2 regions of the Sphingomonas sp. GW821-FHT04B01 genome follow, and region 2 is predicted to be linked to the other one. Evidence: riboswitches for the same ligand, from Rfam matches in the RefSeq annotation. Region 2 holds a riboswitch; the other holds the start of a gene.

Region 1 (9,853 bases), on a different contig from region 2:
GCCCTTCTGACTGATGATCGCGATGGTCGCCATGTCGTCCTCCCTACATGTCTACATGCCGACGTGGCAAGTCCTCGACGTATAGACATATAGACGCGTCGAGCCCCCTGCCCGACCGGACGATCAGCGGAATCGACGAGCACGATACGGCCGTCGATCCGTCGACACCTCGACAGATCGACGCACGCTGCCAAAGGTGAGGATTACCGCCCTGAACCGCTTGCTCCTTCTAGGGAGCATGTGACGGCGTAGCCGGCACTCCGGTCTTTTCGTCTTATCGTCGGGTCGTTTTGGTTCGTCGTTTGTCCTTCCTCGTCGTCAGACGGCTGTGTTGGCCGTCTAGGCCAACCCTCTTGTTCTCATTCAAATGGAATCCATGAGCGGTTGCGGATGTTTTTGAGACTCGCACGCTGACGCCATATCCCGATCGATCGCCGCGCCGAGCGAGGCGAGCACCTTGCCCAGCATGCCGCCGACGCTGGCCGTGGCGCGCTCCCGGCAGGACAGGCTGGCCAGCATCCTCTCATGTGCCTCCGCCTCGACCGCGCGATGCTGCTCGTGATCGACCGGCAGCGGCGCCGGACGCATCCAGCGCGGCAGATAGGCGAGCACCCGCGCCGGCAGCAGCGGGCGATAGGCGTTGGAGGTCTGGCGATAGCGCGGCCCCTCCCCTTCCACCCGCTTGAACCGGCGCTGGCGGACGAGGAAGCCGCAGCGTTCGAGCGCGTGCAGCGCGCGGGCGACGGTCGCCCGGCCGAGCGCGGTCGCCTCGGCGAGCCAGTCATAGCTCGGATAGACGCGGCCCTGGTTGAGCCGGGCGAGCGTGCACAATTCCTCGAACACGCGCACCGCGGCCGCGGTCAGCCCGGCGATGCTGCGCTCGGTGGCGCTCAGCGTGCGGGTACCGGCGCGTTCCTCGCGGCGCAGGCGCCGACCGGCGTCGAGCGTGCGGCGGCAGGCGCGCAGCAGCCGGTCGGTCTCGCCGGGGGCGGGCGTCGCGAAGAACAGCTCCTCGAACGTCCCCGCCTCGATACTGTCGCGCAGCACCGGCGCACCGGTGCGGTGGGGTGCGCGAGTACGTGCCGGGGCCCGCGATCCAGCACGCAGCCCGTCGCCCGCCCGCGCGAGCACGCGGGCGCTCGCCTCCCCGAGGGTAAACGCCGTCATCTTCCATCCCCTTGCGGGGCCGGGACCGAGGACAAAAAAGACCGTGGCGCGAAACGCGCATCCTTGAACCGGAACGGGTTCGGAGCTATTCGGGAGACGTGAGCTGTTGAAAAGTCACCGATCGACGTTTGGCGACGCCGGTCTCTCGAATATTTCCTTGGGATGCCCGGCCTTCGTGCCGGGCTTTCCTTTATGTGGTCACGGCCACTCCATGAACATCGCCGCGGTCGACATGACCGCGCGTCATTCTTGTTGCAGCAATGATCCAACAGCGGAAGCGCTTACGATTCGTGCTTTCGAGTATTTAACCTGAAAAAAGTTCGTGCTTTCGAGTAGAATAGGCGTTTCTATTCGTGCTTTCGAGTAACAATGGCGCGCTGCCATTCGTGCTTTCGAGTAGGAATGCACCGCATTCATTCGTGCTTTCGAGTAACAATTCGCAGCCGCCGGCGAATCACCCGGCCGGATTGGTTCCCTCTGCCGCGGCCGATTCGACGATGGTGCGATGCTCGCTCAGCACCGCCTGCCCCGGCTGCGGCCGCGGCGTGATCACCACCCGGTTCTGCGGCGCCTTACGGCCACGACGCGGGGCGGCGCCCTCCTCCTCGGCCGCCTCGCTCTCGACCAGTTCGAGATGGTAATCGGGGATGCCGTCGGTCGCGACGATCTGCTTGAGCGCCGCCTTGAAGTTCGACAGCGGGTTCTGATAGCCGATCTGCAGGCGGAAGGTGGCGAGATCGAGGTCGAGCCCGCCCTCCTCGCAGGTCGAGCGCGCCACCTCGTAGATGCGCCGCTCGATCGGCCCGAGCTGGAAGTAAGCGGCGGCATAATCGAGCACGTGGCGATCGAGCAGGATCGCGCGGAACAGCCAGTCGCACAGCCGCACCTTGACCGCCTTCAGCCGCCGCTCCCCACTTTTCGTCTTGGAATAATGGAGTTTTGCTTCGGAAAGCCATGAGAAGAAGCCCTCCTCCCCCTCCCCGCCCGCTTCGATATTGGTCTTGATCTGCGTGCCCTGCAGCCGTTCCAGCGCCTCCGACAGCCGGCCGTAGGAGCGCGCGCTGTGGTTGGAGCCGGTGACCGAGAACAGATCGTGCGCGGTGAAGATGAAATCCTGCTCGACATGCTCGCCCGCCTCGAGCTTCGCCGCCATCAGGCTGGCGATATAGAGGACGATCTCCTTGTCGTAGATCGTCGCGACGCCGCTCGCCGAGGGGCGCACCTCGATCGACACGGTGGCGTGATCGTAGGTCAGCGGCTTCATCCAGGCGTTCTTGGACAGCGCGAAGAAGGGAAAGGCCATCAGCGACCGCTCGCCGCGGATCTCGCCGTGCAGCGGGCTGTCGAGCGTGAACAGGTCGCGGTGCGGCACGGTACCGGCGCTGGCGGACGGGCGGGTCGGGGCAGGGGAACGGGCCATGTTCATTTCCTACTCGAAAGCACGAACTTTTGGCACCCCACACGGGATTCCCGAGGGAAAATGGGCTTGGACGCCGCCCCATTCGTGCTTTCGAGTAGGAAATGGCGCGCGAGCGGCGGGTCTCGCCGGCCCATGGCGGGCTCCGGCAGGCGCGGACGCCGCGCCCGGCATCCGCCGTACGACAAGTCGGATTGTCGACATGTCTATGCCTCGACCCGATGGTGCCAAGTCGTTCGAATCCCTGCAGTGCCAGACGCGACGAGGTCGATCTGTCGACATGTCGATAGCTCGACAGGATGGAACGGGCGCGTGCGGCGCCCTTGACCGGTAGCGGGGCGATGATACCGTCCGCGACGTCGATCAGGGAGAGACCGGGCTGGCCCCGGCGCCGAAGGAGCAACCGCCCCGGAAACTCTCAGGCAGAAGGACCGATCGACGACGACATCTGGAGAGTGGCGCCAGCCGGTGCCCGCCGACGGGATAATGATCTCAGGCGCAAGGGACAGATGGGGCATGCAGGCCGGCAGCGACCGGCGGAAGGACCGCATGCACACCGATCCCGTCACCGCGCCGCTCGACCGCAACCTCGATCGCCCGATCAGCGTCGCCGAATTGTTCACGATCGGCATCGGCCCGTCGAGCTCGCATACCGTCGGCCCGATGCGCGCCGCCTTCGACTTCGGGCAGCGCGCGCTCGGACAGGGCGCCGGGCAGGGGGCAAGGCAGGGGATAGGGCAGGGGGCTCCGGTCGGCGTCACCTGTAATCTCTACGGCAGCCTCGCGCTCACCGGGCGCGGCCACGCCACCGACACCGCGACGATCCTCGGCCTCGGCGGCTGGGAGCCCGAGCGGCTCGATCCCGATGCCGCGCCGGCGATCCTCGCCGATATCCGCGACAACCGGCGGCTGACGCTCGCCGGCCGCCACGCCATCGTCTTCGCGCCCGACGACGTCGTCTTCCACCCGCGCGACTTCCTGCCCGAACATCCCAACGGCATGACCTTCACCGCCCGCTATGCTGATGGCGCGACCTATGCCGAGACCTATTTCTCGATCGGGGGCGGCGCGATCCTGCGCAAGGGCGAACGGCTCGCCGCGGGCAATGTCGCGGTGCGCCACCCGTTCGGCTCGGGCGCCGATCTGCTCGTGCTCGGCGATGCCACCGGCCTGTCGATCGCCGAGCTCGTTCGCGCCAATGAGGAGGCGTGGCGCAGCCCCGCGGAGACCGACGCCTTCCTCGACGCGGTCCGCGCCGCGATGAGCGCGTGCATCGACCGCGGCATCGCGCAGGAGGGCATATTGCCCGGCGGCCTCAAGGTGCGGCGCCGCGCTCGCGTGATCCAGCAGGGCCTCACCGGCGACGCGCCCGGCCGCAACCCCGCCGAGGTGTTCGAATGGGTCAGCCTGTGGGCGCTCGCGGTCAACGAGGAGAATGCCGCCGGTGGCCGGGTGGTCACCGCGCCGACCAACGGCGCGGCCGGCGTGCTGCCCGCGGTGCTGCGCTTCTACGAGACGCTGATCGAGGGCGCCGACGACGAGGGCGCGCGCCGCTTCCTGCTCACCGCCGCGGCGATCGGCATGCTCTACAAGAAACGCGCGTCGATCTCGGCCGCGGAGATGGGGTGCCAGGGGGAGGTCGGGGTCGCCTGTTCGATGGCAGCGGGGGCGCTTGCCGCAGTGCTCGGCGGCAGCAACCGCCAGATCGAGAATGCCGCGGAGATCGGCATGGAGCACAATCTCGGCCTCACCTGCGACCCGATCGGCGGCCTGGTGCAGATCCCGTGCATCGAGCGCAACACGATGGGCGCGGTGAAGGCGATCAACGCCGCCTATCTCGCGCTGCGCGGCGACGGCAGCCACGTCGTCAGCCTCGACGCGGTGATCGAGACGATGCGCCAGACCGGCGAGGACATGCGCTCGAAATACAAGGAGACGAGCCTCGGCGGGCTGGCGGTCAACGTGGTGGAATGTTGACGTGTCGGGGTGTTGGGGTGTCGGCGTGTCGACAGCCCTATATTCAAGCGTGGCACGACTTGAGCAGAATGCACATCGACAAACCTAATCGTCGATTCCTATGCAATCCGACATGTCGACACGGCGACATGTCGTAGCCTAGATATGCCTGTTAACCCTTTGCAGCTAGGCACAAGCCATGCGTATTCTCGTCACCGGGGGAGCCGGCTTCATCGGCTCGGCGTTGGTCCGCCACCTGATCTGCAACACCGGGCACGAGGTGCTGAACCTCGATGCGCTGACCTATGCCGGTACGCTGACCGCCCTCGCGCCGATCGCCGACGATCCCCGCTATCGTTTCGTCCATGCCGACGTGTGCGATGCGGCGGCGGTCCGCACCGCGATCCACGACTTCCGCCCGGACGTGATCACCCATCTGGCCGCCGAGAGCCATGTCGACCGATCGATCGATGGCCCTGGCGCCTTCATACAAACCAACGTCGTCGGCACCTTCACGATGCTTACCGCCGCGCGTGCCTATTGGCAGGACCTGTCACAAACCGAGCGCGCGGCGTTCCGCTTTCATCACATTTCGACCGACGAGGTGTTCGGTTCGTTGGGGCCTAGCGGCGCATTCACCGAAGAGACGCCCTATGACCCGCGCTCGCCCTATTCGGCGTCAAAGGCGGCATCCGATCATCTGGTCAGTGCCTGGGGCCATACGTATGACCTGCCGGTGCTCGTCACCAATTGCTCGAACAACTACGGCCCCTATCATTTTCCCGAAAAGATGATCCCGTTGATGATCGTCAAGGCCTTGGCGGGAGAGACCTTGCCCGTCTACGGGCGCGGCGAGAATGTGCGCGACTGGCTGTTCGTCGAGGATCACGTCCGCGCATTGCAAGCGGTGTTCGAACGTGGCGTCCCGGGGCGCCGCTACAATATCGGCGGCAGCGCCGAGCGACGGAATATCGACGTGGTCGAAACACTCTGTGCGACGCTTGATCGACTGCGGCCGCGCGAGAAGGGGGGCTCCTACGCCGAACAGATCGGCTTCGTCGCCGATCGTCCGGGTCACGATCAGCGCTATGCGATCGACGCTACCCGCATCCACGCTGAACTGGGCTGGGTGCCACAGGAGAGTTTCGAAAGCGGCCTGGAGAAGACGATCCGCTGGTATCTCGACAACGCAGCTTGGTGGCAGCCACTGGTCGATAGGCAAGCGGCAGACGTGCGACGCGGGCTGAATGGACAAATGGAGCGTTCGGCATGAAGGGCATCATTCTCGCCGGCGGCACCGGCACGCGGCTCCATCCCGCAACGTTGGTCGTCAACAAGCAGTTGCTGCCGGTCTACGACAAGCCAATGATCTATTACCCGCTATCTGCGCTGATGCTCGCGGGCATCCGCGAGATCTTGATCATCTCGAGTCCCGAATATCTATCGCATTATCGAACACTGTTCGGTAATGGGTCTCGGCTTGGCCTACAGATTGCCTATGCCGAGCAGCAACGTCCCGAAGGCCTGCCCCAGGCGTTTACCATTGGCCGCGAGTGGATTGCAGGCAAGCCGGTTACACTGATTCTTGGCGACAATATCTTCTTCGGCAATGGTTTGGGACCAATGCTGCGGCGGGCGGTCGCCCGTGCGGAGGCAGGCAAGGGCGGTGCGACGATCTTTTCGTATCGGGTGGAGGATCCCCAACGCTACGGCGTCATCGCCTTCGACGCGGACGGTCGCGCTGTTTCCATCGAGGAGAAGCCGGAACGCCCGCGCTCCAACCATGCGATCACCGGGCTTTACGTCTTTGATGCCCAAGTTTGCGATCATACCGTCGGCCTAACCCCTTCACCACGCGGGGAGCTGGAAATCACCGATCTGGCGCGTCGCTATATGGAGGCCGGCACGCTCCATGTCGAACCGATGGGCAGAGGCTTCGCCTGGCTCGACACCGGCACCCACGACAGCCTGCTGGAGGCGGCCGAATTCGTCCGCACCATTCAGCATCGCCAAGGCATCCAGATCGCCTGCTTGGAGGAGATCGCTTTCCTGCAAGGATTCATCACGGCCGAGGCAGCCGCGGAACAGGGCAGGGCGCTTGCCAAAACAGCCTATGGTCGCGCGATCCTGACGGCGATCGAAGAGGAAGCGTACGCGCCGCTACCGTTTGGCGAACGCCGCGCCGATGACAGACGCAGAGGCTAAGCCGGAAAACACATGATCGACAGGCCGACATGTCTACACGTCGGCCTGTCGATCATCTTACTTGGCGAGCAGACCCTCGGCGAAGCTGCGCACGCTCGGACCGATGTCAGCGCGGGCGAGGGCGAGGGCGAGATTGGCCTGGATATAGCCCGCCTTGTCGCCGCAATCGTAGCGCTCGCCGTCGAAGGTGAAGCCGTGGAACGGCTGCTGGCCGATCAGCTGCGCCATCGCGTCGGTGAGCTGGATCTCGCCGCCCGCACCCTTTTCCTGGCTCTCGAGGATGCGCATCACCTCGGGCTGGAGGATGTAGCGGCCGGGGATCATCAGATTGGACGGCGCGCTGCCCTGCTTGGGCTTCTCGACCAGCGCCTTCACCTCGGTGAGGCGGCCATCGATCGCGCCGGGCGAGATGATGCCGTATTTGTCGGTCTCGCTGTCGGCGACCTCGAGCGCACCGACGATATTGCCGCCGACCTGATTATAGGCCTCGACCATCTGCGCGATGAAGCCGGGCTTGCCGACCATCAGCTCGTCGGGGAGCAGCACCGCGAACGGCTCGTCGCCGACGATCTCGCGCGCGCACCATACTGCATGGCCGAGGCCGAGCGGCTCCTGCTGGCGGACGTAGACCGGCGAGCCCGGCTTCTGGCGGATGCCCTCGATGACGCTGAGCGACTTGCCGCGCGCGCGCATCGTGTCCTCGAGCTCGTAGGAAATGTCGAAATGGTCCTCGAGCGCGCCCTTGCCGCGGCCGGTGACGAAGATGATCTGCTCTATCCCCGCCTCGAGCGCTTCCTCGACCGCATATTGGATCAGCGGCTTGTCGACGACGGTCAGCATCTCCTTGGGCATCGCCTTGGTCGCGGGAAGGAACCGCGTGCCGAGCCCGGCTACCGGAAACACCGCTTTGCGTACGCGCTTGATCGTCATGACTGGTCCCATCGATTGCTGTGGAGGCGGTCGAGACCACCCGTCGCCCGGGGGTCTAGAATGTTATGAAGACAGAAGAAATACAGTCATCCACCCATTCGTACCGGATCGGTCGCGACCCGGCGCCGGCGGGATGCCGGTTCAGCGCAGCCGGCCGGCGGCATCGTGCGCGAGCAGGCCGCGGACCTCCTCGGCATAGGCCGGGCGACGCATCCATTGATGGCGGATATGGTCGAAGGTGCGGCGGAACGCCCTGGGCGTCGGCGTCCGGAAGGGCAAGGTCAGCAGCGCCAAAACGCGCCAGGCAAGTCCCCAGCGGCCGACCCTTTGTCCCGCAGCGGTCACGCCCGAGGTAGCGACCAGGCTCGGCCAGGGCATCGTGAAATGGCCCAGCGCCGCGTCGATATCCGATTCATAGCCGCGGTTGATGAAGCCGTTCGCCTCCTTCAGCGCGCCGACCGGGCGGGTGTGGCGGATCGGGATGGCGTCGACGATCGCGAAGCGCCGGTCCTCGGGCGGCAGCGCGCTGCCCCAGACCAGGTCGATGCCGCTTTCCCAGCCGTAGTCGAACAGCGGCGCGACCTCACGCAGCGCGCGCGCGGCGAAAAAGGGCGCCATCATCTCGATGTAATTCACCTCGCGGAAGGTGAAGGACGGATTGCGCGCGGTGCCGGCATAGGTGAAATAGCTGTCCCAGGTCAGGCTCGGCTGGAAGATCGTGAACCCTTCCGCCGCGCCGAGCGCGAACAGCCGGCTGAGACTGTCGGCATCGGTGTCGATGTCGTCGTCGATCAGCGCGACATAGTCATATTGGGCGATGAAATCGCTGTTGTCGGACAGCGTCGCACGCCAGCCCTGGACCTTGGTGCCGGGGATGAAGCGGTGGAACGTGCCCGCCGCGTCGAGCGGGCGGCTGTTGGGATCGAAGGAGGCGACGAGCAGATCGAAGTCGCGCGCGGAAGCCGGCGCGAGCCAGCGCTCGTGCAGACTTTTCGGTCCCGCCCGCGTGATGACCAGATTTTTCGAATGTGCCGGGCCAAGCATCAATGGGCAGTCCTGGAATGCATGATGCTCCCGTGTCTCCGCAGGGCGTACGTCGCGGCAATTCCGCCGGGGTCGGGCGCTTTATCGGCGTCGGGTAGCGCATTTCATCGTATCAATCCAGCATCCTGACGCATGCCAACCGTCCCACTTAAGCATTCCGGCGGGACGATGGCCGCATTGCCACACTGCACGGCGAATTGTGTGATATGATTGCTGAACAGTCGCGTCTTCGCCATGGCCGCATCGTCTTGCCGGTGCGGCGATCAGACCGCGGCCTGCAATTCCAGCCGGCGGATATGATCCAGCAACTCAGGCTCGTTCCACAGCCGCCGTTCGAGATAGGATTTGGCGATCTGCTTGACTTTGTAGGCGGCGCGCCGGCGCAGATCTAGCGCCGCACAATATTCTCTGATCTCGGGGAACTCGCGGGCGATGGCGAGATAGGGCTTGTGCCACGACCGTCCCCACGGCGCATAAGCGCCCTGCCACGGGCGTGGATTAGACATGAAATGGACGATCGCCGGGGGCGCAATGGTGTCGATGCCGTAACCAAGTACGAACCCCGGGAAATTCCACCGGATCGAGGCGTAATCACGGCGCCCGTCGGTGACCCGGTTGATGATCGTCTGATCCTCGAAGTGCAGCGCGCTCGACGCTTCACCGATCTGCGCCAGCGCGTCGCGCGAGATTGCCGCCCAGCTCGCCCGGTTGACCCGGAACACGCCGCTGTTGACGTAATTCTCGCCAAATGCGGTGATCTCATCCTCGAAATCGCCGCGCAGCCGGGCGATGCCGCTGAGATAGATCATCGGGTCGCGCACCGCGCACAGCCCGCCGTCCTGCGGCTGGAAGTCGAGCAGCGGGGTCAGGTCGCCGACGACCTGCGTATCGCCGTCGAGATAGAGGATCTCCGCATAGTCGGCCGGCAGCAGCTGATCGAGGAACAGGCGTGCGTTCATGATGTGCAGATCGCCGAGGAAGGCCGGGTCCTCCCAGCGATACGCAATCCCCTTGGCGGCGCAGACATGCGCGATGCGGCGGCTTTCCTCACCCGGTTCGCGGGTCAGATCGTAGACGATGACGTCCCAATGCGCCGGCGAAAACTGCCGCGCCTGTATTGCGCTGACCAGCGAT
Region 2 (9,853 bases):
ATCAGCAGCGGCCGCCAGTCGGCGATGCCGAGGCTGTTGGGCCGGCTGCCGTCGAAATCGGCGACCGCGGCGTGTAGCGCGCCGAGCGCGGCGCCGGCGGTGGCGGCCTGATCCGGCGTCGGGCGGGTCACCGAGACGCCGTTTAGGAAGCGGATCAGGCAGGCGGGGCGGCCCTCCAGCGTCTGGATCGCGACGCCGTCGCGGTCGCGGATCGCGGGCGGCACCGGCAGGCCGCGGTCCGCCAGATGATCGAGCAGGTCGAGGAAGAAGGGCAGGTCGCCGGCGTCGACGCGCTTCTCGTAGAGCGTCAGGATGAAACGCGCGGTCGTCGTGTCGACGAGATAGTTGCTGTTCTCGACGCCCTCGGCGATACCCTTGGCGGAGACGAGCTCGCCGACCTCGGCGTAGCGGCGCAGGAACGCGGACAGCGCCTCGGCCGAGACGTGCGTGTAGACGGCCATGATCCCTCCCCAGTCTCCACGTCCCCCGGACGTGCGCCGGGGGACGGTCAGCCTATGCCGCGGCGTCGAGGCCGCGTGGCAGTTTGAATGCGATCGTCTCGCGCGTCGTTTCCTCCTCGCGCTCCGTGATCGCGAAGCGGGTGGAGAGCAGGTCGACCAGTTCGCGGACCAGCAGCTCGGGCGCGGAGGCGCCGGCGGTGATGCCGAGCGTGCCGACGCCGTCGAGGAACGTCCAGTCGAGATCGCCCGCGCGCTGGATCAGCCGCGCCGGGATGCCCTCGCGCTCCGCCACTTCGACCAGCCGCACCGAGTTGGACGAATTGGGGGCGCCGATCACCAGCATCGCGTCGCACGCCGCGGCGATCGCCTTGACCGCCGCCTGCCGGTTCGAGGTGGCGTAGCAGATGTCCTCGCCGCGCGGCGGCAGCATGTTGGGGAAGCGGCGCTGCAGCACCGCGACCACCGCGGCGGTGTCGTCGACCGACAGCGTCGTCTGGGTGAGGAAGGCGAGATTGTCGGGATCGACCGGCGCGAAGATCTCGGCATCGGCGGCGGTCTCGATCAGCGACATCGCGCCGGCAGGCACCTGGCCGAAGGTGCCGACGACCTCGGGATGGCCGGCGTGGCCGATGAAGACGATGTGGCGGCCGGCGGCGACGAGCCGCTCGGCCTGGCGATGGACCTTCGACACCAGCGGGCAGGTTGCGTCGAGATAGTCGAGGCCGCGGTTCTGCGCGTCGACCGGCACCGACTTGGGCACGCCGTGCGCGGAGAAGACCACCGGCGCGCCGTCGGGCACCTGGTCGAGCTCCTCGACGAACACCGCGCCCTGCGCCTTCAGCGTGTCGACGACGAACTTGTTGTGGACGATCTCGTGGCGGACGTAGACGGGCGCGCCGTGCTTCTCGATCGCGAGTTCGACGATGCGGATCGCGCGGTCGACGCCGGCGCAGAAGCCGCGCGGTGCGGCGATCAGCAGTTCGAGGACGGGCTTGCCGCCGTCCGCGGGGAATTGGGAGGCCATGCCGGCGGTTCTACGCGATTGGTGCGGCGCACGGAAGTACGCGATTGGCTCACCGCGCGGAAGTACGCGATTGCTTGCACGCGGGAAAGCCGGTTCCTATGGTGCGCCGCGCATCGCCCGGGTTCTCCGGCGGCGCATCACTGTCCGTTCGACAAAGGTACGCGTCCTCGTGAAAACCCCGGCTTTAGGCCTGTCCGCCCTCGCGCTGATCCTCTCGGGCTGCGCCAGCAAGGGCGAGATCGTCGAAGGCGGCATCTCCGCCGTGCGCTCCGCCTGCCCGACGGTCGGCGTCGCCGCCGGTACCGGCGACATCACCCTGTTCGATCCGGCGACGAGCCGCGACGCGAGCGCGATCGACGTCGTCGCCAGCATGACCAACGTGCGCGGCGCCTGCAACGACGCCGGCGAGCAGATCGCCACCAGCGTCACCTTCGACGTGCTCGCGCGGCGGACGCGGACCGAGGGCCCGCGCGACGTGGTGCTGCCTTATTATATCGCGATCGTCCGCGGCGGCTCGGCGGTGACCGCCAAGCGCAAGGGGCAGATCGCGGTGCATTTCGACGCCGGGCAGGCGCGCGCGCAGGCGCAGGGCACCGCCTCGACGCAGATCGCGCGGGCGGCGGCGACCTTGCCCGACGAGGTGCGCAACCAGCTCACCCGCAAGCGCAAGGCGGGCGACGAGGATGCCGCGACCGATCCGCTGGCGCGGCCGGAGGTGCGCTCCGCGGTCCTGCGCGCGACCTTCGAGGCGCTGGTCGGCTTCCAGCTCACCGACGACCAGCTGAAGTATAACGCGCAACGCTGATTCTCTTCCCTTCCCGCGCAGGGAGGGGAGGGCGTTTCCGCATTGACTAAGGCCCCGCCGCCCGTCACAGCACCACGCGTCGATGCCGGGCGACCGGCATGGGCGGGCGCGGGAGAGAGCCTCTTCACAAGGAGGCCGCCGAAGGAGCAACCACCCCGGAATCTCTCAGGCAAACGGGACCGCGCGCTGCCTTATCGACACTCTGGAAAGCGTTCCTTTGAGGAGCCACCGAAGGGGTAAGCCCGCTGCGGAGACGCGCCGGGTCAAAGCTCTCAGGTCACCGTGACAGAGGGGGTATGACGGATCGATTGCGGCCCCGTGCCGTCTTTGGTCCCGTGCCTTTCTTGGAGACGGTTGATGAGCGATTCGCTGCCAGACACCTTGCCCGACCCGCTCGACGACCTCGACGGCGACGAGCCCGCAATCCAGCTGCTGCCGCTCGACGGCTGGCACCGCGCCCGCGGCGGCCGCATGGTGCCGTTCGCCGGCTATGAAATGCCCGTCCAATATGAGGGCATCATGGCCGAGCATCTGTGGACGCGCGAGTCCGCCGGCCTGTTCGACGTCAGCCATATGGGCCAGGTCGGCTTCACCGGCGACGGGCTCGACGCCGCCGGCGTCGCCAAGGCGCTCGAAGCGGTGCTGCCGGGCGATATCGCCGGGCTCGCGCCGACCAAGATCCGCTATTCGCTGCTGCTCAACGACGAGGGCGGCATCCTCGACGATCTGATGGCCACGACGCTGCCCGCCGAGGGCGCGCATCCGTTCGGCGCGGCGAGCCATTACGTCGTCGTCAACGGCGCGACCAAATATGACGATCTCGCCTATCTGCTCGACGTGCTGCCCGACGATCTGACGATGAACCTGATGGAAGATCAGGCCTTGCTCGCGGTGCAGGGGCCCAAGGCGGTCGCCGCCGTGTCGCGCCTGATCCCCGGCGTCGAGGACCTCGTGTTCATGACCGCGGGCGCGTTCGACTGGAACGGCCATGCGCTGTGGATCAGCCGTTCGGGCTATACCGGCGAGGACGGCGTCGAGATTTCGATCCCCGCCGAAGCCGCCGCCGATTTCGCCGATGCGATCTGCGCCGAGCCCGAGGTCAAGCCGATCGGCCTCGGTGCGCGCGATTCGCTGCGGCTCGAAGCCGGACTGCCGCTCTACGGCCACGATCTCGATCCCGAGACGACGCCGGTGATGGCCGATCTCGGCTTCGCTCTGTCCAAGCGCCGCCGCGAGGCCGCCGATTTCGCCGGCGCCGCGCGTATCCTCGCCGAGCGGACCGATGGTCCCGCGGTCAAGCGCGTCGGCCTGTCGGTCGCCGGGCGCCAGCCGGTGCGCGAGGGCGCGAGCGTCGTCGACGCCGAGGGCGCGGTGATCGGCCGCGTCACCAGCGGCGGCTTCGCGCCGAGCGTCGGTGCGCCGATCGCCATGGCCTATGTTCCCGCCGCGCTCGCCGAGGCCGGCACGCCGCTGCGCCTCGTCCAGCGCGGCAAGATCCACGAGGCGACGGTCGCTCCGATGCCGTTCGTTCCCCACCGCTATGTCCGCGCAGGAGGCAAGTGATGAGCCGTTATTTCACCGAAGATCATGAGTGGGTCGATGTCGATGGCGACACCGGCACCGTCGGCATCTCCGATTATGCGCAGGGCCAGCTCGGCGACATCGTGTTCGTCGACGTTCCCGAGGCGGGCAAGCAGCTCGGCAAGGGCGACGAGGCCGCGGTGGTCGAATCGGTCAAGGCCGCGTCGGACGTCTATTCGCCGGTGTCGGGGACGGTGACCGAGGGCAATGCCGCGCTGTCGGACGATCCCAGCCTCGTCAACTCGGATCCGGAAGCGGAAGGCTGGTTCTTCAGGATCACGCTCAGCGATCCGGCCGAGCTGGAGACGCTGATGGACGAAGCCGCCTACGCGGATTTCGTCGCCAAGCTGTAACGATCAGCCTCGCAATTGGTGCTCCGCTCTGGTCGATGCCTCGCCGCGCTTGATACGTCACCCCGGACTTGTTCCGGGGTCCACGCGGCGGCGAGGAGGACGGTCTGAAACGATAGGGCGCCCCTGCTGCCCGGTGGACCCCGGAACTGGTCCGGGGTGACGGGACCTGCGGGGATGATCGATCGAACCTCAGCCCGTCGCCATAGGTAAAGGCCCTTCCCACAGGCGGGGCTCTCAAGGGAATGATGATGCGCTACCTGCCGCTTACCCAGCCCGACCGCGACGCGATGCTCGCGGTCATCGGTGCGGGATCGATCGACGATCTGTTCGTCGACGTGCCCGAGGCCGCCCGCCTGTCCGGCCCGATCCATGACCTGCCGAACCACGCCTCCGAACTGGCGGTCGAGCGGCATATGACCGCGCTCGCCCGCCAGAACACGGTCGCGGGCGAAGTGCCGTTCTTCCTCGGTGCGGGCGCCTATCGCCATCACGTGCCGGCGAGCGTCGATCACCTGATCCAGCGTGGCGAGTTCCTCACCGCCTATACGCCGTATCAGCCCGAGATCGCGCAGGGCACGCTGCAGATGCTGTTCGAGTTCCAGACGCAGGTCGCGCGGCTGCTCGGCACCGACGTGGCGAACGCGTCGATGTACGACGGCTCGACCGCCTGCTGGGAAGCGATCGGCATGGCGCGGCGCATCACCCGCAAGGGCAAGGCGATCCTGTCGGGCGGGCTCCACCCGCATTATGTCAGCGTCGCCAAGACGATGGCGAAATACACCGGCGATCATCTCGAAACCTCTACGCCGGCGCTGACCGCCGAAACGGATATCGATGCGATGATCGCCGCGATCGACGGCGATACGTCGTGCGTCGTCGTGCAATATCCCGATATCCTCGGCCGGATCGCCGACCTGACGCCGCTCGCCGACGCCTGCCACGCCAACAAGGCGCTGCTGATCGCGGTCGTCACCGAGCCGGTGGCGCTGGGCGCGATCACCTCGCCGGGCGAGATGGACGCCGATATCGTCGTCGGCGAAGGCCAGTCGCTCGGCGTCGGCCTCCAGTTCGGCGGTCCGTACGTCGGGCTGATGGGCTGCAAGGAGAAGTACATCCGCCAGATGCCCGGCCGCTTCTGCGGCGAGACGGTGGATGCGGAGGGTCGCCGCGGCTTCGTGCTGACGCTGTCGACGCGCGAACAGCATATCCGTCGCGAGAAGGCGACGAGCAACATCTGCACCAATTCGGGCCTTTGTGCGCTCGCCTTCTCGATCCACATGACGCTGCTCGGCGAGGCGGGGCTGCGCCGGCTGGCGGGGATCAACCACGCCGCGGCGTGCCGCGCCGCGGATCGCCTCGCCAAGGTGCCGGGCGTCGAGCTGGTCACCGAGACCTTCTTCAACGAATTCACGCTGAAGCTGCCGGTCGAGGCGCGCCCCGTGGTGCGGACGCTCGCCGATCGCGGCATCCTGGCGGGCGTGTCGCTCGGCCGGCTGTATCCGGACGAGGCGGGCCTCGCCAACGGGCTGATCGTCGCGGTCACCGAGACGACGACCGCGGAGGACGTCGAAACCCTTGCCGCCGCACTCGAGGAGGTTCTGGCATGAGCATCAATCAGAGCGGCTGGCGTCCCGAGATGACCGCCGGCGGCGGCAATGGCGCCGCACCGACCTTCACCGGCAATAAGGCGCTGATGCTGGAAGAGGCGCTGATCTTCGAGATCGGTGATACGCAGACCACCGGCGTCGATTTCGCCGAGGGCGACGTCGCGGGGTCGCGGCTCGGCGATCTTAGCCGCAAGGCGCCGATCGGGCTTGCCGGCCTGTCCGAGCCCGAGACGATCCGTCACTATACGCGGCTCAGCCGCCAGAATTACGCGATCGACCTCGGCCTGTTCCCGCTCGGCTCGTGCACGATGAAGCACAATCCGCGGCTCAACGAGAAGATGGCGCGCCTCCCCGGTTTCGCCGACGTACATCCGCTGCAACCGGTCGACACCGTGCAGGGCGCGCTCGCGGTCATCAACGAACTGGCGGTGTGGCTGATCAAGCTCACCGGCATGCACGGCGTCGCCATGTCGCCGAAGGCCGGCGCGCACGGCGAATTGTGCGGCATCCTGTGCATCAAGGCGGCGCTGGAGAAGCGCGGCGAGGGCCATCGCAAGGTCGTCCTCGTGCCCGAATCGGCGCATGGCACCAATCCCGCCACGGCGGCCTTCGCCGGCTTCACCGTCGAGGATATCCCCGCCACCGCCGATGGCCGCGTCGATACCGCGGCGTTGAAGGCACGGCTGGGGCCGGACGTCGCCGCGGTGATGATCACCAACCCCAACACCTGCGGCCTGTTCGAGCGCGACCTGAAGTCGATCAGCGATGCGGTCCATGATGCGGGCGGCTACGTCTATTGCGACGGTGCCAATTTCAACGCCATCGTCGGCCGGGTGCGGCCCGGCGACCTCGGCGTCGACGCGATGCACATCAACCTGCACAAGACCTTCTCGACCCCGCACGGCGGCGGCGGACCGGGGTCCGGGCCGGTGGTGCTGTCGGAGGCGCTCAGCCCCTTCGGGCCGCTGCCGTTCACCGCGCGCATGGCCGACGGCCATATCCAGCTCATTGAGGAAGAGACTGCGGGCGACGATCATCCCGACACGTTCGGCCGGATGACCGCCTTCCATGGCCAGATGGGGATGTTCACCCGCGCGCTGACCTATATCCTCAGCCACGGTGCCGACGGCCTCAAGCAGGTCGCCGAGGATGCGGTGCTCAACGCCAATTACGTGCTGCGCTCGCTGGAGGGGACGCTCGACGCGCCCTTCGCCAAGTCGGGGCCGTGCATGCACGAGGCGATCTTCTCCGACGCCAATCTCGCCGAGGGCTTCTCGACGCTCGACGTCGCCAAGGGGCTGATCGACGAGGGCTTCCACCCGATGACGGTCTATTTCCCGCTCGTCGTCCACGGCGCGATGCTGGTCGAACCGACCGAGACCGAATCGAAGGCGGCGCTCGACCAGTTCGTCGGCGCGCTGCGCAGCGTGGCGGAACGGGCCAAGGCCGGCGACGCCAGCCTCAAGACCGCGCCGCATTTCGCGCCGCGTGCGCGGCTCGACGAGACGCAGGCGGCGCGCAAGCCGGTGCTGGTATGGAAGGAACAGCCGCTGGCGCAGGCGGCGGAATAAAGGCAGCTCCCTCGTCACCCCGGCTTTGAGCCGGGGTCCCGCTACCTTCGCGTTTCGGGCGTAGCGGGACCCGGGTCGAGCCCGGGGTGACGGAGGTTGGGGCTAGGATACCCCCTTTCGCAATGCCGTCGGTGGCTTTAGTTTCTGTCCCGTAACGGGCGGGGACACGGACATATGCAGGGACAGCAACCGGGCGGGTGGATCAGCTATGCGATCCCGCTCGTGGTCGTCGCGGTGGTGATGGCGATCCGCTGGAAGCGGATGAGCCGGGTGCGGCCGCTCAAGCTCGAACATCTGTGGATCCTGCCCGCTTTCTATGCGGTGGTGATCGGCTTCACCTTCACGCGCTTTCCGCCGCATGGCTGGGGTTGGGCCTTCTGCCTCGTCGCTTTGGCACTGGGGGCGGCGCTCGGCTGGCAGCGCGGCAAGATGATGCGGATCACGCTCGATCCGGAGACGCACCGGCTCGGCCAGACCTCGTCGCCGGCGGCGTTGCTGTTCATCGTGCTGCTGATCGTCGTGCGCAGCAGCGCGCGCGGCGCATTGAGCTATGCGGGGCCGGCGGGGCTCGATCCGATGGCGATCACCGACGTGCTGATGGCGCTGGCGCTAGGGCTGTTCAGCGCGCAGCGGCTGGAGATGTATCTCCGCGGCAAGCGGATGTTGGCGGCCGGCCCGGTCGTGACTCCGTAGCGCTTCCCACGTCGCGCCGATCACGGTTCGCGGCCAGTGCGTGAGGGGGGTGACGCGCCGAAGCGCTTTGGCTAGGCGTCCACGCCATGAAGCACGCTCTTTCCGTCACGCGCGACGCCGACTTCGCCGCCTGGTATCAATCCGTCATCGCCGAGGCCGATCTCGCCGAGGAATCGGGCGTGCGCGGCTGTATGGTCATCCGCCCCTGGGGCTATGGCATCTGGGAGCGGATCCAGCGGCTGCTCGACGACCGGATCAAGGCGACCGGCCATGAGAATTGCTATTTCCCGCTGTTCATCCCGCTCTCCTATTTCGAGAAGGAGGCGGAGCACGTCGAGGGTTTCGCCAAGGAGATGGCGGTCGTCACCCACCATCGGCTGATCCCCGACGGCAAGGGCGGGCTGATGCCCGATCCCGCCGCCAAGCTCGAGGAGCCTTTGGTGGTGCGGCCGACCTCGGAGACGGTGATCGGCACGGCGTTCGCGCGCTGGGTGCAGTCGTGGCGCGACCTGCCCGTGCTCATCAACCAATGGGCGAACGTCGTGCGCTGGGAGATGCGGACGCGCATGTTCCTGCGCACCAGCGAGTTCCTCTGGCAGGAGGGCCATACCGCCCACGCCACCGCCGACGAGGCGCGCGACGAGACGCGCAAGATGCTCGAAGTCTATCGCAGCTTCGCCGAGGACTGCCTCGCGCTGCCGGTGGTCGCCGGCGAGAAGCCAGAGAACGAGCGCTTCCCCGGTGCGGTCGCGACCTACAGCATCGAGGCGATGATGCAGGACGGCAAGGCGTTGCAGGCGGGGACCAGCCATTTCCTCGGCACCAATTTCGCGCACGCGCAGAACATCCGCTTCCAGAACGCCAGCGGCGAGCTGGAACTGGCCAATACGACGAGCTGGGGGGTCAGCACGCGGATGATCGGCGGCGTCATCATGGTGCATGGCGACGACGACGGGCTGCGCGTGCCGCCGCGGATCGCGCCGTGGCAGATCGTGATCGTGCCGATGCTGCGCGACCAGCCCGAGGACGAGGCGCTGATCGCTTATGCAAAGGACATCCAGTCGAACCTCGCCGGCCTGTCCGCGCTCGGCGAGCCGGTGCGCGCGCTGCTCGACCTCAAGCCGGCCAAGGCGGCGACCAAGCGCTGGGGCTGGGTGAAGAAGGGCGCGCCGATCGTCATCGAGATCGGCGGGCGCGACATGGCGGGCGGCAACGTCTCGGTGATCCGCCGCGACCGGCTGTATCGCGAGGACGGCAAGCTCGATAGCCAGGTGATGGCGCGCGGCGATTTCGAGGCGGAGGCGCCGGCGTTGCTCGCGGCGATCCAGCAGGCGCTGCACGACGAGGCGCGGGCGCGGATGCAGGCGGCGATCGTGCCGGCGGCGGATTTCGCCGCGGTCGAGGCGCATTTCGCCGAGGGCGTGAAGAATCCCGGCTGGGTCGAGGTGCAATGGGCGCGGCCGACCGGCGCGGCGCTCGACGCGGTGGTCGAGCGGCTGAAGGCGCTCAAGCTGACGATCCGCAACGCGCCGTCCGATGCGGCGGCGGCGGATGGCGCCTGCGTGTTCACCGGCGGACCTGCGGTGGAGCGGGTGCTGCTTGCGCGGAGCTATTGAGGCGTCTCGGTAAGTCGCTCAGCCCTCCTAAAGGAAGAGCGGGAGGATGAGGCTCGATCGGGCTCGTCCAAAAACTCGTCACCCCGGACTTGTTCCGGGGTCCACCGAGCCGCAAAAGGATGGTTTCCCCTCAAGCCGGTCT

The links. A riboswitch is a leader RNA that binds a small molecule or an ion and turns the genes downstream of it on or off. The one in region 2 is predicted to bind glycine.
Region 1: it holds a riboswitch for glycine, as region 2 does, so the genes downstream of both, AC07UH_RS18210 (L-serine ammonia-lyase) here and gcvT (glycine cleavage system aminomethyltransferase GcvT) in region 2, are expected to answer to the same signal.

Annotation. Positions count from the first base shown of each region.
Region 1 is NZ_JBWKTR010000009.1:116,855-126,707, forward strand. Features, by position in the region: gene parA (ParA family partition ATPase) at 1-33, opposite strand, end outside; gene AC07UH_RS18200 (helix-turn-helix domain-containing protein) at 364-1,167, opposite strand; gene AC07UH_RS18205 (replication initiator protein A) at 1,622-2,587, opposite strand; glycine riboswitch at 2,939-3,028, shown strand; gene AC07UH_RS18210 (L-serine ammonia-lyase) at 3,134-4,561, shown strand; gene rfbB (dTDP-glucose 4,6-dehydratase) at 4,740-5,813, shown strand; gene rfbA (glucose-1-phosphate thymidylyltransferase RfbA) at 5,810-6,745, shown strand; gene galU (UTP--glucose-1-phosphate uridylyltransferase GalU) at 6,803-7,675, opposite strand; gene AC07UH_RS18230 (hypothetical protein) at 7,817-8,719, opposite strand; gene AC07UH_RS18235 (glycosyltransferase family 8 protein) at 8,983-9,853, opposite strand, start outside.
Region 2 is NZ_JBWKTR010000003.1:361,826-371,678, reverse strand. Features, by position in the region: gene thrB (homoserine kinase) at 1-461, opposite strand, end outside; gene ispH (4-hydroxy-3-methylbut-2-enyl diphosphate reductase) at 514-1,485, opposite strand; gene AC07UH_RS10540 (hypothetical protein) at 1,655-2,290, shown strand; glycine riboswitch at 2,390-2,482, shown strand; glycine riboswitch at 2,483-2,589, shown strand; gene gcvT (glycine cleavage system aminomethyltransferase GcvT) at 2,648-3,853, shown strand; gene gcvH (glycine cleavage system protein GcvH) at 3,853-4,224, shown strand; gene gcvPA (aminomethyl-transferring glycine dehydrogenase subunit GcvPA) at 4,473-5,831, shown strand; gene gcvPB (aminomethyl-transferring glycine dehydrogenase subunit GcvPB) at 5,828-7,402, shown strand; gene AC07UH_RS10515 (CcdC protein domain-containing protein) at 7,577-8,095, shown strand; gene proS (proline--tRNA ligase) at 8,182-9,711, shown strand.